DNA from 2 places in the Paenibacillus sp. FSL F4-0122 genome. Region 1 is predicted to be linked to the other one. Evidence: a T-box and tRNA genes for the amino acid it is inferred to sense, from the RefSeq annotation. Region 1 holds a T-box; the other holds one or more tRNA genes.
The links. The T-box of region 1 lies ahead of metG (methionine--tRNA ligase). A T-box ahead of a tRNA ligase gene usually reads a tRNA of that ligase, here a tRNA-Met.
Positions count from the first base shown of each region.

Region 2: it encodes a tRNA-Met, which carries the amino acid that the T-box ahead of metG (methionine--tRNA ligase) is inferred to sense. The anticodon was not compared.

Region 1 is NZ_JBBODI010000001.1:5,252,257-5,261,140, reverse strand. It holds gene MHH49_RS22990 (ABC transporter ATP-binding protein) at 1-19, opposite strand, end outside; gene MHH49_RS22985 (ABC transporter ATP-binding protein) at 16-1,752, opposite strand; gene MHH49_RS22980 (LysR family transcriptional regulator) at 1,903-2,772, shown strand; gene metG (methionine--tRNA ligase) at 2,781-4,427, opposite strand; T-box leader at 4,471-4,732, opposite strand; gene MHH49_RS22970 (DUF4362 domain-containing protein) at 4,858-5,322, shown strand; gene htpG (molecular chaperone HtpG) at 5,384-7,264, opposite strand; gene MHH49_RS22960 (VOC family protein) at 7,518-7,940, shown strand; gene MHH49_RS22955 (LysR family transcriptional regulator) at 7,911-8,786, opposite strand.
Region 2 is NZ_JBBODI010000001.1:4,062,955-4,071,838, reverse strand. It holds gene MHH49_RS17540 (hypothetical protein) at 25-528, opposite strand; tRNA gene MHH49_RS17535 (tRNA-Ile) at 1,226-1,299, opposite strand; tRNA gene MHH49_RS17530 (tRNA-Met) at 1,344-1,420, opposite strand; gene MHH49_RS17525 (ABC transporter substrate-binding protein) at 1,780-3,264, opposite strand; gene pyrE (orotate phosphoribosyltransferase) at 4,307-4,945, opposite strand; gene pyrF (orotidine-5'-phosphate decarboxylase) at 4,942-5,688, opposite strand; gene carB (carbamoyl-phosphate synthase large subunit) at 5,800-8,884, opposite strand, start outside.

The DNA of each region.
Region 1 (8,884 bases):
AAATGTTGTTTTTGTTCATTGGCCCGACTCCTCACTTGATAGCTGGGACAGGCAGATTTCTTTATACTCTTCACAACCCCGCATCAACTCCTCATGGGTTCCGACACCGGCGATCCGCCCTTCCTCAAATACCATTATTTTATCCGCTTGTCTTACAGTGCTTACCCTCTGCGAGACAAGGAGCACGGTCATTTCCTGGCTGCTCTCTTTGAGAGCCTTACGAAGTGCCGCATCTGTGGAGAAATCCAGCGCACTGGAGGAGTCATCCAAAATAAGAATCGATGGCTTACCTACTACTGCACGAGCTATGGTTAAGCGCTGCTTTTGTCCACCGGATAAATTTAATCCACCACGAGATACTTGCGTATTCAAGCCTTCGGGTAATTTACGTATAAACTCCTCCGCTTGAGCGATAGAGGCTGCCTGCATGATTTCTTCCTCAGTTGCATCTTCCTTACCCCAACGTATATTCTCAGCGATTGTTCCTGTAAACAACACAGCTTTTTGCGGAACAATCCCTATTTTCTCACGAAGCTGGTGCAGCTTGTAATCTCTGACATCCACACCATCCACTTTCACTTCACCTTGCACCACATCATAAAAACGAGGGATCAAATTCACAAAAGTAGACTTACCTGAACCCGTACTGCCAATCAGGCCCACGGTCTCTCCGCGATTAATTACTAAAGATATATCCTCTAATGCCGATTCACCTGTCGTATTATACCCAAAGGATACGTGATCGAATTGTATAGCAGGGGCAGCATGGTCAGGTTCTGCAATCAATGCATTTCCTTCCTCGGACACGGATACCTTAACACCAAGCACTTCATTCACACGATTCGCTGAGGATGAGGCTTTTGTAAAAATAATAACCAAGTTGGAGACCACTATCAGCGCCAGCAAGATCTGAGTGATGTAATTGATGAAGGCAATGATCTCCCCTTGAGACAATCGGCCCCCATCGATATGAATTCCGCCTACCCACAAAATAGCTATGATCGCCGCATTTACTACAAGTGTAGTCATCGGCCCAAGCAAAGCAGAAATCCGCGAAACCCGGATCGCTGTAGTAGTCAAATCATCGGATGAGGCATCAAAACGTTCTTTTTCTGTACGTCTTTTGGCAAAAGCACGAATCACTCGAATCCCCGATAAATTCTCACTCAGTACGAGCGCAAGGGCATCCAGCTTCTGCTGGTATTTTCGGTACAAAGGAGCACTGCGGGTGATAATAAAATATAAAATAATGCCAAAAACCGGTGTTGCCGCTATTAGAATCAGCGATAATCTAAAATCCAAAATCATGGACATTAGGATAGCCCCGATGCAGATAAACGGTGCACGAATAACTAGACGAATCAGCATGGCCACAGCAATTTGCAGCTGGTTTACGTCATTGGTAATCCGATTAATCAGTGTAGGCGTACCTAAGGTATCCAGTTCAGCATACGACAAGGATGTAATATGTCTAAACATCTTATTGCGTAGTGTCGTACCGAATCCCTGTGAAGCCCGGGCTGCATAATATTGGCATACCATGGAGCAGCCGAAGCCAAGCAGTGACATCAGCACCATTAGGCCACCCATGCGGTAAACATAGGCGCTGTCATGATTGCCAACCCCGTTGTTGATGATCAATGCGACAATGGTAGGCAAAATCAGCTCCAGAATCGCTTCCATCAGTTTGAAGATCGGTCCAATGATCGCTTCTTTTTTGTACGGCTTTAAATATACTGCAATTTTGAACAAATTTATCCACACCCAACATAAGAAGTATTTAACCACTTGAAATATGTATAAGAACAGTTATGATTATGGCATATCTACTCACATATTAATAATATTGGATTCGTATCGCTCCCATACGATTAGCATATCTCAAGTTCGGAGGATTTTTATATGGATATTAGACAGCTTAAATATTTTATGGCGATAGCTGAGGAAGGACAGATCACATCTGCAGCCAAAAAACTGCAAATGGCCCAGCCTCCGCTGAGCCAGCAGCTAAAGCTCCTGGAGGAAGAACTCGGTGTAAAGCTAGTGGAACGAGGTCCACGCAGCGTGCAGCTCACTGAAGCTGGAGCCATTTTGCGGGACCGTGCCCAACAAATTCTGGAGCTGGCAGATTCCACTGCCCGTGAGCTCACTGATTTTGTCAAAGGTTTAAAAGGAACCCTAGCCATTGGTACAGTTTCTTCCTCTGGAGCTACGTTGCTTCAAGATCGGCTATGTGAATTTCACAAAACCTATAAAGGTGTGAAGTTTGAGATTCATGAAGGAAATACCTTTAGAATCATTGACCTCTTGAATAAAGGCATTGTCGAAGTCGGAATTGTAAGGACACCCTTTAATGGTACAAATTTAGAATGTCTTTACACACAAGCTGAACCTATGATTGCCGTAATGACACCTGAGTATGACTGGAAAACGGATGAAAACTTTATTGAGATCGGTGAGCTAAAGGATAAGCCGCTTATTATCTACCGCCGTTTTGAGCAGCTTATCCGGGAAACATGTCTTGAGAACGGCTTTGATCCGCTGATTTTCTGCATGAATGATGATGCTAGGACAACACTGCTCTGGGCAAACGCTGGTCTTGGCATCGGAATCATCCCCAAATCCGCTTTCGAATTAACGAGTAACAGTAATTTGATCTATAAAGAAATCAGTAGTGAATCACTACGCACGCGGGTCGCCGCCGTCTGGATTAAGGATAAATACTTGTCATCATTGGCTTCAAAGTTTATTGAGAGTTTCAAGAATGGATAATACCAGCTCTATTTATTCACTTGTTGTTGAACGAGCCTATCCTCTTCTTCTTTAATACGGTTAATATCAATTCGTTCAAACAATAATTGTAATTCAGTAACCTGTTGGTAAGGGGGTACCGAGCAAGGCTGCCAATTCGGTAGTTCTAACGACAGGAACCCCCTGATCTTGTCACAAGAGAACGGCAGAAACGGATGTAACAAATTCGCTAGGTTCGCAATAATCTGCACACATGTGTATATTGCAGAATCACAAGAAACCTGATCCTCTTTTATCTGTATCCATGGTTTTTGCAGGTCGAAATACTGGTTTGCCTTGCGCACATAAGAAAAAATATACTCCAGCGCATCTTTTATATTCCCAGCCTCAATAAGCCGCCCTGATTCGAGATACAAGAGGTCAATGTTGTCATTCCACCCCTTATCCAATTGCCCATTCGGCACTTTCCCTTCATAAAACTTATCTACAAAAGCCAATGAACGATTCACAAAGTTACCAAATGCTCCAAGCAGCTCTCCATTATGGCTATAAATAAACTCTCTCCAGGAAAAATCCGTGTCCCGCTTCTCGGGTCCATTGGCAATTAAGAAATAACGAATAGAATCTGGCTGATACCGCTCTAAAATATCAGGTACCCAGACCGCCCAGTTTCGGCTAGTGGAGAACTTCTGCCCTTCAAGGGTTAAATATTCGCTAGATATAATCCTGTCCGGTAAATGCAGACCTCCTGCTCCTAATAACACAGCCGGCCATATTAAAGTGTGAAAAGGAATATTGTCTTTACCATGCACATAATAAGCGGTTATCTTCCTTTTTTCCTCTAACCAAAAATCCTCCCAGCTTCCTCCGGACTGTGCAGCCCACTGCTTACTGGCTGATAAATAACCACTTACCGCCTCAATCCAAACATAAATCTTTTTATCTTCAAATCCAGCCACAGGAACATCTACACCCCAAGACAAGTCTCTTGTTACCGCGCGGTCCTGCAGCTCTTCTTGTAAATAACGTTTGGTCAGTTTTATAGCGTTATCTCTCCAAAATTGTGCTTCCGCTACATATTCCGTTAATTCAGACTGAAAATTAGATAAGCTAAGATAATAATGTTCTGTCGGCCGTTCTATTGGTGTACTCCCACATAATTTGCAGACTCTGTCTAACAAATCGGCAGGATCTAGAATGGTAGAACAATAATCACATTGATCCCCTCGCGCCCGCTGGCCACATACCGGACAAGTCCCTTCCACATATCTGTCTGGCAAAAAGCGCTGATCCACCTCGCAGTAACATTGCGCAATGGTTTTTTTATATAAATGACCATTCTCTAGTAGCTTTGTAAACAACTCTTGCACGACCTTATGATGCTGCTGTTGATCCGTTCGAGTATATAGATCATAACTAAATCCCAGCTGTTCAAAACACTTCAGAAACTCTTCATGATATCTGCTTGCAAAAGCTCCGGGCGTAATCCCTTCATTCGCAGCCTGAACCGCTACGGGTGTTCCATGGCAATCACTGCCTGATACATATAATACGTTATCCCCTTTGGAGCGAAAATATCGTGCCAGCACATCCCCAGGCAACACACTTGATAATCTCCCCAGATGTAAAGATCCATTCGCATACGGCCAAGCGCCACCTATAAACACATTACTCATTAACCTTCTCCTCCTTTTTTAGACAACAAAAAAACTCCCATCCACAAAGGACGAGAGTTCTACTCACGTGTTACCACCTAATTTTATAAATGCCTCATGACATTTACCTCTTCAGGTACGACGTTAATTAACGTTTATACCCTAGCACTGTAACGGATGCAGGTTCCGGCGCAGCCTACAACCCATAAGGTTTCGATGCGCAGCTCTGAGACCATATTCCCAAGGGTTTTCTTTACTCCTTTTCAGCGACCGGAGCTCTCTGTTGAAAGAATTGCCGTGGTACTCTTTCTCTTCTTTGCTTTTACATATTCAAGTTAGAGAAAATAATACTCAATTTGTTGTTTATTGTCAATGTGAAAAATCAAGCTCACTGTAACTTTTCCAGTTAATCTTCGTCTTTTATATAAATACGTTACAAGGAGGTCCCTCAGTGAAAAAGGTAAATTTGCTTACACTCTCTGTTCTTTTACTAGCAGGGGTATGGAGCTGCTCCGATAATCAAGTCAATTCTGTACCTAAAAGTGAGCCCTATACTTCCAAAGAAGCCATCAGTAGAGGGGATATTGTTTCTTGGGAAAAAGTGTACAACCTCGATAAATTCGAGCAATTTATAACGAATCTCTCCAGCAAAAAAGCAGACAATATACGCGTTACAAGTTACACAGATGAAGGCGATCCCATATTTAAGGATTTAAAATTTGACGGTAACGTGATTAATTACAGCTATGATACCTCTAATGATGCATTCGGTGGAAGCAACACAGGAGTCAGAACCGATACCTGCTCCGAAGTGACGAGTAAAAAAAGCACACAAGGTGAAATTATCTATTCGATCAGCGGTTGCACAAATAATGACTCTGAAATTGATTACTACCTTTTTCGCACAACAAAATGAAATGCTGAAATAAAAAAGACCACCCAATCATAATACAATTGGATGGTCTCGTTACTTCATATTATTTCATGATTTTGCAAATATCATTGGTGAATTGAACTGGATCACTAACCTGTAGACCTTCGATCAACAGGGCTTGGTTGTACAGCAGGTTCGTGTATAAACCGAGCTTTTCTTTGTCGTTCTCTGCTGCCGCCTTCAAGGACTGGAATACTTCGTGATGGATGTTGATTTCAAGTACCTTATCCGCTTGCACCTCTTGGCCATTCGGCATCGATTTCAGAATTTTCTCCATCTCGATCGTCAGCTCACCTTCTGCAGAGAGACATACCGGATGAGTCTTCAAACGTTTGGAAGCTTTAACATTTTTCACTTTGCCGGACAGGATGTCCTTCATCGCTTCAAAAAGCTCCTTGTTTTCGTTCTCTTCCGCTTCCGTTGGCTTGTCCGCTTCGTCGGCTTCGATCCCCAGATCTCCGCTGGATACGGATTTAAATTCTTTTTCCTTATAAGACTGAATCATCTTGATCGCAAATTCATCAATATCATCAGTGAAGTAGAGAATTTCATACCCTTTATCCGATACAAGCTCGGTTTGCGGGAGCTTTTCGATTCTGTCGATCGACTCTCCGGAAGCATAGTAGATATACTTCTGATCTTCTGGCATTCTTGAGACGTATTCGTCCAGTGTAACCAGCTTCTTCTCCTTGGAGGAGTAGAACATCAGCAAATCTTGAAGGGTGTCTTTGTGCATCCCATAATCGTTATAAACACCAAACTTAAGCTGTCTGCCAAAAGCATTATAGAACTGCTCATATTTCTCTCTTTCATCCTTCAGCAGGCTTTGCAGTTGGCTTTTCACTTTATTCTTAATGTTCTTAGCGATCAGAGTCAGCTGACGGTCATGCTGGAGCATCTCTCTGGAAATGTTCAAGGAAAGATCCTCTGAGTCCACCATACCTTTTACAAAACTGAAGTAATCAGGCAGCAGATCCGCACATTTGTTCATGATCAACACACCGTTGGAATAGAGCTCAAGACCTTTTTCATATTCCTTTGTGTAATAGTCAAACGGTGTATTTTCTGGGATGAACAAAATCGCATTGTACACTACAGCACCATCAGCACTGATATGAATATGTTTAAGCGGCTTATCGAAGCCGTAACGTTTCTCTGCATAGAAGTTATCGTAATCTTCTGTAGTCAGCTCGCTTTTGTTCTTGCGCCAGATTGGCACCATGCTGTTTACGGTTTGTTCTTGAACAACTTCTTCGAACTCATTCTCCGTGCCTTCTTTTGGCTTTTGTTCCTTCAAGTCCATTTTGATTGGGAAACGGATGAAGTCGGAGTATTTTTTAATGATGGATTTCAGGCGATATTCTTCCAAATATTCATCATATTGATCTTCTTCAGTATTCTCTTTAATCTTCAAAATCACATCAGTGCCGACAGAATCCTTCTCAACAGTCTCGATGGTATAGCCGTCAGCGCCCTTAGACTCCCATTTAAAGGCCTCGTCGCTGCCTAATGCCTTACTGATCACTATAACGTCATCAGCCACCATAAACGCAGCGTAGAAGCCCACTCCGAACTGTCCGATGATATTGTGGCCATCTTTAGCTTCGTTCTCTTTCTTAAAAGCAAGAGATCCACTCTTCGCGATTGTACCTAAGTTATTCTCCAGCTCCTCTTGTGTCATCCCGATACCTGTATCGGAAATCGTCAAGGTTCTGTTCGCCTTATCGGCGGTCACTTTAATATAATAATCCTCTTTATTGAAGACCAGGCCTTCATCAGCTAAGGCTTTGTAATAGATCTTATCAATCGCATCACTTGCATTGGAAATCAGTTCACGCAGGAAAATTTCCCGTTGAGTATAAATGGAGTTAATCATCATTTCCAGCAATCTTTTCGATTCGGCTTTAAACTCTTTTTTGGCCATGAATAAATAAATCTCCTTTCAAAATAACCTTATTATTCATCATTCCGTGATTAGCACTCTTCTTAGATGAGTGCTAATTCTTCTTTTTATATAACATAAACTGATTTTCAATGTCAAATTTTTTGGCTACTTTCATATGAAAATATAACCATTTACAATTCCCTTGCAATCCTATTGATTGTATGATTTAAATAGATTAGATACATAATTTCCAAATAAAGGTTTATCCATTTCGGATTTGGGAGGTCTTTAAATGAATGAACAAGCAATGTCCGCTTTAAATTCCACAATAAAAAGCCCCGTAAAGAACTTAATTGGCAGTGTATTCATTCCCGTACATGATATTGAAAAATCCCGTCGCTGGTATTGCCAAGTCCTGGGGCTTCCAGAGACAGATTGTAAGATCATGAACGGTCATTTATGCCCGCTGCCTATGCAGGGAAACACTGGAATCATCCTGGATACCATGCCGTTGTGGGGCGGCTTAGAACCTGAAGGAACACCGCCCATTACAACACCAGCTTTTTTATTACTGACCGATGATCTGCAAGCCTCTTTCAATTATGTGAAGGCTCTCGGTGTAGAGCTAGTAACTGAAATTCAAGATGAGCATTGGTTTGTTGTGAAAGATCCTGATGGGAATAAATTAATGATTTGCAAGCAACATTTGGATTAAAAATTGCAGCGGTTGTGATTTCCACTTCTTAGGGTGCATCAGAAGCTGCAGATCAAAGTGAATTTCGGGATGAATAAAGGACAGCTCCGCCAAGCTTCCTCGTTCAATTTCTTCCTCTGCCACGATTTTTGGTAACAAAGCAATTCCAAGGCCATTCATTACACAACGTTTGATGGCCTCCAGATTCGAAAGCTCAAAACCTATGCGGAATATGATCCCGTGCTCTTTTAACAAATTCTCGAACAGACTGCGGTAAATACAGCTTTCCTCCGAGACTATTAGCTCACAGTTATTCAGATCGTTTAGGGTTACCGTATCCATCTGGGCAAGCGGATGATGAATGGGGGCTATCAATACAAGCGGCTCATCTCTGACGATCGTACGCTCAAGGATGGAATCCGCAGTGGTGCGATCCAACATTAAGCCTAGATCTACTTCGCCATCTTTTATTTTGGCAAGAAGATTAGCTTCCTGCATCGTTTGCAGATGAATATCCAGCTTCGGAAATTTAGTCCTTAGCTGCTGCAGGTAAGGAGGTAAATAAAAGGCCGCTAAAGAATCTATCGTCCCAATAGTTATCGTTCCTCCGATTTGCTGGGCGATGGTTTCTTTTGAACGATCATACAAATCCAAAATCTCCACGAACAGCTTCAATAACTCTTCTCCTGGCGGGGTAAGCCGCAGCTGACGGCCATGCCTCTCTATTAAAGGTACTCCATATTCCTTCTCTATCTTCTGTATCTGCATCGTCACACTTGATTGTGCATATCCCAATTCTTCAGCAGCTCGCGTAAAGCTCTGACGTTTAGCCACCTCGCGGAAGGTTCGTAAATAGGTTAAATCCATTACCTCACCCTAACATCAATATTTTTGATGATCCATATCATTTATTATAGCTAACGACGATGCTACTTTCCATGGTAAAGTGTATGTAGAGGAATTAA
Region 2 (8,884 bases), 1.2 Mb from region 1:
ATTCGTCTACAAAATTCTAGCTAGTTACGCATTTACACTTTCCGATTTTCGATCCTGTCTTGCGTGTAATGTTTTCATTGCAAATCTTGCTATCGGCTGCGCAACCAACAGTTCAATCCAAAATGCTATACCAAAGTTTCTTGGCCAGATGTGAAGGAAATTTTTAAGTGGATCCAGGCTTATTTGTTTCGTCCCAACCCATGTGCCGATAATTGATAGTAAAATAGATAACACCGTGACATTCAATAAAGTATTCAACAGAATCCTTGCATTAAATCCATCTGTTTGTCCCATGAATTTCGGCATCACTTTCCCAACAATCGGTCCTGCAACTAATCTTACAGATAAAACTACGATCATCCACATAAACGGAATAACCTTTAGTGTATCTATATACACTTCCTTACTGAAGCCACGTTCCAACCCCACAATAATAGGGGCAATAGTGTTTACTGAAATGATTGAAATAATGAGTAAAAATAGTATACCTTCTTTTCCGTTTCTGGGCAGTCTTTTGTCTCCATGCATGTTTGTCATCTCCGTGAATAATATTTCAGATGGCAGACGTATCATGAGACATATATTTTTGGCCCAACAAAAAAGACCAATATCTCTACACACTGATTTAATAATTATAACATTTATTTAAAATGAATGTCAGACCTTCTACTAAAATTTATTAAATCGCCCTACTAACAAAGAACAGTTACCTGCATGCGCCTTACCAAGAGCGGCAGTGGCAGAGAAGTAAACTGCCGTACTCTACAAACGACACTAGAAATATTCTAGATTGGCTACAATGATAACCAGTGGTACTTTGCAAGGTTTTTCAGAATATTATTGATGGTCTTAGGGAACGCTATACGCAAATCGGGGCTAAAAAAAGAATACGAGGACTCATACAAGGAAATTGACTTAGTATGTTGCTACTCTGGTCGGAGCTATATAAAGCTAAAGGTAGCTGCTGAACGACTGGGTATGACTCCAGCGATGTTCAACGAATAATACTCACACCTACTCCCAATCATGCAAGAAGAGGCCGTTGATAAAATTGAAGCAGAACTGAATAAATACGCTGAAAAACAGCTCGAAACTGCAGAAAAATAATTCCCGTTAGCAAATCCGTTAGCAAACTCAAAATTCTGTTATTTATCCATTCTACTTTCTTATATTGCTAAGCTTATAGACAGCAAAAAACCCTTACAAAGTAAGGGTTTTTGATAAGTGGGCCCTGAGGGACTCGAACCCCCGACCAATCGGTTATGAGCCGACCGCTCTAACCAACTGAGCTAAGGGCCCGGATCTAAAAATATCCGAATGTACAATTGCTGTTGTAATAAAATTGGTTGCGGGGGCAGGATTTGAACCTGCGACCTTCGGGTTATGAGCCCGACGAGCTACCGGGCTGCTCCACCCCGCGTCAGAAATAATATTCAAACAGCGACAATAAATAATATACAGTACAAAATGGGTCTACGTCAAGGATGAATTTGTAAAAGTTCTCAAGGCAAAAATCTAACCCCATATCTTCCTTTGCGGGATCGATAAATTTCCACAAAACTTGGGTCATGATAGCCATAAATCCAGCCATCTTGCTCCAACCTTTTTGCTAAACAACCTGCTTGAAATCTCGTTCTGAACAGTTTCGCGAAGTATATCCAATTCATGATGCCCTCTTCTCCTTTTCGCAAATTAATCTCACGCTGCTCTGAACTTATCATGCCCAAGTTCCACAAAATAAGCCACCGGAAATCCGGTGGCCGCTACATATTCCAAAACTTAATCCCCTATAGAGTCGAAATAATATGTGGGATCTTTTTCGAGCGTACCCAGCATGGTATTCCCTTGCTTCTCCCAAGCTTTGAGGGCACTCTCCACCGTTCTTTTGCCCTGATAAACTTCTGTGAATAGTTGGCGCCCAACATCGTTAATACGGCTAATTCCAGGCTTCTGTGTTTGTAGGACGTTCATCAAAGGATCATTGGCTGGTAATGGTTTGAGCGTATAGAAGGATTCCAGATTTACTGAAGGTACCTTCGTGGTAATGTAATCCTTACGGGAAGTTAGTTCCCCGCGAGTATGAGCTTTAATTTTGGCTACCTCATTACTGTTGACGAACTTGATCAAATCCCAAGCATCTTCCTTATTAGCAGCCATAGTGTTGATAGCCATCATATTACCTACCCAAGTACCTACAGCCACTCCTGGTTTCTCCTTAAAAGTAGGTACGGTAACGAAACCCCAATCGACGGGACTGTAATTTTTAATTTTTGCTGCATTGCGGCTCACACCTGCAAGCTCATTAAGATAATCGTATTCTCCAATTACCATTGCAGCTTTTCCGGTAAGGAATAGATCCCCTTGGACAGGACTATACGTGCTCCGTTCTGTTTCTATAAAATCCATACCGTTTAACCCAGGTGTAATTTGCTTTTTCACCAATTGGCTGTAGGTCGTCCAAGCTTGACTCCACTGTGTTTGGTTTACCTCCATCTTATGTCCCTTGTTGTCATACATAGCAAGCTCAAGCGGTGAGACATAGGTCTGCATATCCCAGAAAGGATCGCTCATATAACGGTTCATCGAAAATCCATATATACGCTTATCTTTATTTGTCGATTTCTTGGTCACCTTTTCGGCCAGCGCGAACACTTCATCCCAAGTCATTCCGTCCGTCGGATAACCTACACCAGCAGCATCAAAAATACCTTTGTTAAAATATAACGCACTCGACATAAAGGTCGGTGCTAACGCGTAAAGACTTCCTCCACCCAGCTCACGTACTCCATTTAACATTGTAGGTGCCATATTGCTTAAATCATATTGATCTCGTGCGATAAGCGGCTCCAGCGATTGCACCAGATTATGCTTCACCAAACTCTTCACCAATGTACTATCACCGACGATTACATCAACTGGCTGTGCACCGCCCATAATTGTTCGGATATTCTCCAGATTATCTGGGTTAACCTCTGGATAGGTGCTGTCAAAACGAAGCTCATTCATATTGATGGCTGGAATAATCTCAAGTTTGATTTCAGGATGCTGCAATTCATACATATCTGTAAACTGCTGACGAAAAGAAGAATCGTCTTCTCCAGACCAGAGGCTGCCAATACGTAACACGCGCTGTTCTGTAGATGGCTTAGAAGCCTCTGCCCAGGCTGTATGCCTGCTTTCAGAAATTAAAGGCAATAGCAGTGCAGCACATACTCCAAAGCTTAACCAGCGCCGCCATAGCCTTCTATTATTTATATGATTCATTCTTGAACCCTCCCATAAAATACTCAATCCATCCACCTTATGAATAATTACCCATAATTCTAGTAACAGTATATAGCTTTATTCAGGAGGGGAAGTTACAGGCTGTTTAAAGTTATGCTACGATTTCTTCATATTATTTCTATAAAAAACATTCCGGGAGTTTTCTGAGGATCCTGATATGCCTTTCTACGGTAAGATAATTGCACTTTGTGCAACTATTACAGCTGTGTGTGTTGCGCTTCTCCTTTTAATTGCACTATGTGCAGTTAAAAAATGTTATTAGGTGCTTTCGGCGGATTTCTGGTGGATATAATTGCACAAAGTGCAACTATATCGCCAGATCCTCTAATGAATGTTAGTTTAAGTGCACGAACTGCAACTATTCGGCGTTTGTGACGACAGTGCGATGAAATCACCAGGTGTCAGAGCGCAATATACCAGAGCGACAGAGCGTAATACCAGAGTGACAGAGCGCAATAAACCAGAGTGACAGAGCACAATATACCAGAGCGACAGTGCGCAGGTCAGCCAAATGTCAGAATGTGAATGTGAATGCAAACACCAAAACCCTACTCTCCACTCCACTCTACTTTTCCTTTTACCAATACAGCATTTGCCTTCCCTACTAACTAACCTACTAACTAACCTGCTGCCTTTCCTATGACCGGCACAAATCGCCCCTTCTACGCAGGATAATTGCACTTTGTACAACTATTAAAGCCGAATGTATTATGCTTCTTCCTTTTAATTGCACTATGTGCAGTTAAAAAACGTTATTAGGTGCTTTCGGCGGATTTCTGGCGGATATAATTGCACAAAGTGCAACTATATCCGCCAGATCCTCTAAGGAAGGTTAGTTTAAGTGCACGAACTGCAACTATTCTGCGTGTGTGACGACATTGCGATGGCATCACCGGGGCAGAATATAGTATTCCAGAGTGTCAGAGCACCTTTTCCTTTTAATTGCACTCGGTGCAGTTAAAAAGAAAAGCCTCCCACCAAAATGTGAGAGGCCCGTCCAATCTATACACAGGTATTTATTTTAAACGCCAAATGCGGACGGATCTTTTCTCCAAGATTTCAGCAGTTCCACATCCGTAGCTGCGATCTCGCCTTGTGTAAGAGCCACATCAATCAATGTGCTGTAGTTGGACAAGCTTTGTAATGGCATTTCAGCGGCAGCAAAAGCATCGACCGCACGATCCAGCTCGTAGCTGAAGATTGCCAATACAGCCAACGCTTCTGCGCCTGCTTCTTGCACAGCTTGAGCTGCTTTGATGGAGCTTCCACCAGTAGAGATCAGGTCTTCGATAACGACTACCTTTTGCCCCGGCTTAATTAGGCCTTCGATCTGATTCTGCTTGCCGTGACCTTTAGCTTTATCGCGGATATAAGCCATTGGCAGATTGAGTTTATCAGCTACCCAAGCTGCGTGAGGAATGCCTGCGGTTGCTGTACCTGCGATCACCTCTGCATCTGGATACTGGCTTTTAATAAGCTCAGCGAAGGCATCAGCAATATAGTTACGTACCTCTGGGTAAGCCATAGTCAGACGGTTATCGCAATAGATCGGGGACTTAATACCAGAGGTCCAGGTAAAAGGCTCCTGCGGTCGCAGTGCCACCGCTCCTATCGTAAGTAGATAACTTGCTACTTGTTCACTTCTATTTAATGTACTCATGCTAGGGTCATCTCCTCAATAATATTTAGTGCTGCTTGACGTGGATCAGCTGCAGTTGTAACAGGACGTCCCACCACCAGGAAGTGGCTGCCTTGCTGAATGGCTTTGCCCGGCGTCATCACCCGGGACTGGTCACCTAAGGATGCACCTGCTGGGCGGATACCAGGTGTAACTGTGCAGAATGCGGGTCCACAAGCCTCTGCGATCGCTGAGGACTCTTGTGGTGAAGCCACTACCCCATCCAGACCTGCAGCGGCTACCAGCTTAGCGTATCTGACTACAGTATCTGCTACGTCTCCTGCGATTCCAATTTCGTTATTCATCACTTCTTGGCTCGTGCTGGTTAGCTGTGTAACTGCGATAATCAAAGGCATTTTAAGCGCAGCATTCCCATTAACTACTGAAGCAGCGCCTTCACGGGCTGCAGCCATCATTGCCGAGCCTCCAGCGGCATGTACGTTAAACATATCTACACCGAGGTTCGTAAGGCTTTCTGCCCCGCCTTTTACCGTGTTAGGAATATCATGCATTTTGACATCTGCAAATACAGAATACCCCCGAGATTTCAGTTCATTAATGAATTCCGGTCCTGCTGCATAGAAGAGCTGCATTCCCACTTTCATATAACAAGGAATCCCTTCCAGCTTGTCAATCAAGGTTCTTGCCCCAGCAACATCAGGGTAATCCAAGGCGATCATCAAGCGATTCGCCATTTCATTCCACTTTGCATCTCCCTGTCCCATAACCGTTCTCCCATCCAGTGCAGACTTAAATCCACACTCTTCATTTATTAGCCCCTAGGCATAGCGGAACGGTCTGCGTAAACGCAAACCGCCCTATGCATCTTTATGAGATTAGTTTAATTGTCCGACAAAAGCAGGCATGGACTGTGACGAGAAGTTGATCGTTTGCAGCATTCTGAGCAGTGCCGTTACTGTATCGAGTGATGTCATACATACGACGCCATTCTCAACCGCTTCACGACGGATACGGAATCCATCACGCTCTGGTGTTTTCCCTTTAGTCAGTGTATTAAAGACGAAGTTGGCTTGCCCACCACGAATCAAGTCGAGAATGTTCGGTGCACCTTCATCCAGCTTGTTCACGTTCATTACGTTGAGACCTGCTTCTTCAAGCGCTTGAGCGGTTCCTCCGGTAGCAATGATCTTGTAACCCAGCGAGTGGAAGCCTTTCATAAGCTCCACAGCTTCTGCTTTATCTTTATCTGCCACTGTAACGATGATAGCGCCGGTTGCTGGAATTTTCATTCCTGCTCCGATTAGACCTTTATACAAAGCTTTTGCATACAATTTATCGCGGCCCATAACCTCACCCGTCGATTTCATTTCAGGTCCGAGCGTTGGTTCTACTCTACGCAGCTTGGCAAAAGAGAACACCGGCACTTTAACCGATACATAATCACTTTCCGGCCATAGACCTTCTGTATAACCGTCATCTTTCAGCTTGCCGCCGAGAATGATTTTGGTTGCCAGATGCGCCATTGGAATTCCAGTTACTTTACTCAAGAATGGAACCGTACGCGATGAACGTGGATTTACTTCAATGACGTACACTTCATTCTGATAGATGACGAACTGGATGTTGACCAGACCAATCGTTTTCAGTTCCTTAGCAATCTTGATTGTGATCTCTGCAATTTTTGCTTTCAGACCTTCATCCAGATATTGCGGAGGATATACAGCGATGGAGTCACCGGAGTGAACGCCTGCACGCTCAACATGCTCCATAATCCCTGGAATAACTACCGTCTCACCGTCACAAATTGCGTCTACCTCAACCTCTTTACCAAGCATGTAACGGTCAATCAATACCGGATGCTCCGGATTCACCTTAACCGCTTCTACCATGTAGCTAAGCAATTCCGCATCATTATATACAATTTCCATTGCGCGTCCACCAAGTACATAGGAAGGACGTACCAGCACCGGATATCCAAGCGATTGTGCAGTTTCTACTGCTTGATCTACGTTGATAACCGTCTTCCCTTTTGGTTGGGCAATATCCAGACGAGCCAGCAAAGCTTCGAATTTCTTCCGGTCTTCAGCTTCGTCAATACTGTCTAGGCTAGTTCCGAGAATCTTAACGCCAGCCGCACTTAATGGTGCAGCAAGGTTAATGGCTGTTTGGCCTCCGAATTGTACGATAACTCCAATCGGATTCTCTTGCGCAATTACGTTCATTACATCTTCAAAGAATAAGGGTTCAAAATACAACCGGTCCGAAGTATTAAAGTCCGTAGATACAGTCTCAGGGTTATTATTGATAATAACCGCTTCATAACCTGCCTTCTGAATCGCCCACACTGCATGCACAGTGGAGTAATCGAACTCAATCCCTTGACCGATCCGGATTGGACCCGATCCAAGTACGATAACCTTTTGTTTATCGGAATGAATGACTTCATTTTCAGTCTCATAAGTAGAGTAGTAGTAAGGTGTAGAAGCTTCGAACTCAGCCGCACAGGTATCTACCATTTTGAATACAGGCGTTAATCCTCGCTCTAAACGAAGCGCGCGTACATCAGCTTCTTTGATGAATTTAACGTTCGCTTGTCCTTCTGCACGAATCTCAGCAATCGCACGGTCTGTAAAACCTCTGCGTTTAGCTTGATACAGGGTTTCTGCTGATAAGCTTTCATCCCCACGGATAACCTCTTCAAAGTTGATCAATCCCTCGATCTTGGACAGGAACCACCAGTCCACGTTAGTGATATCTTGAATCTCTTGCAAGCCAAATCCGCGGCGGAAGGCTTCCGCGATCAAGAACAACCGCTCATCATCAGGTTTTGCCAGACGTTCACGCAGGACGCTTTCTTCCAAATCTTCAGCGCCCGGCAGGCGGAAACGGTGTACACCGATTTCCAGGGAACGAATTGCTTTATGAATGGACTCTTCGAAGGTACGACCGATGGCCATAACTTCTCCAGTTGCTTTCATTTGTGTGCCCAGCTTACGGTTCGCATGAATGAACTTGTCGAACGGCCAGCGTGGGATTTTGCTTACGATATAGTCAAGTGTAGGCTCGAAGCAAGCATAGGTCTGTCCAGTAACTGGATTGACGATTTCATCAAGTGTGTAACCAAGCGCGATTTTGGCAGCCATTTTGGCAATCGGATAACCGGTTGCTTTCGAAGCCAAAGCCGAAGAGCGGCTGACACGTGGATTTACTTCGATTACATAATATTGATAGCTTTGCGGATCCAGTGCGAACTGCACGTTGCAGCCACCCTCGATATTCAGCGCACGAATGATTTTGAGTGAAGCGCTGCGCAGCATTTGATATTCACGATCGGATAACGTTTGGCTAGGTGCCACAACGATACTGTCACCTGTATGCACACCTACCGGGTCGAAGTTCTCCATGTTGCAGACAACGATACAGTTGTCGTTCGCATCACGCATAACCTCGTATTCAACTTCCTTCATGCCGGCAATACTTTTCTCCACCAAACATTGTCCGATCGGGCTATAACGAATACCTGCTTTGACAGTCTCAAGCAGCTCTTCTTCGTTGTCGCAGATCCCGCCGCCGGTGCCGCCAAGCGTATAGGCCGGGCGTACAATTAGAGGGAAACCAATTTCCTCAGCGAATTTCATCGCTTCATCTACTGTGGTAATAATAGTGCTCTCTGGTACAGGCTGTTCCAGTTCGCGCATCAGATCACGGAACAAATCGCGATCCTCTGCTTTTTCGATGGACTCAAGCTGGGTACCTAGAAGCTTAACATTCTCTTGCTCTAGTACTCCTGCACGAGCCAATTCTACAGCCATATTAAGACCTGTCTGTCCTCCCAAAGTTGGCAACAAGCCATCTGGGCGCTCCTGACGGATGATGCCAGTTACGAATTCAAGGGTAATCGGCTCGATATAAACTTTATCAGCCATATTGGTGTCAGTCATGATAGTCGCTGGGTTACTG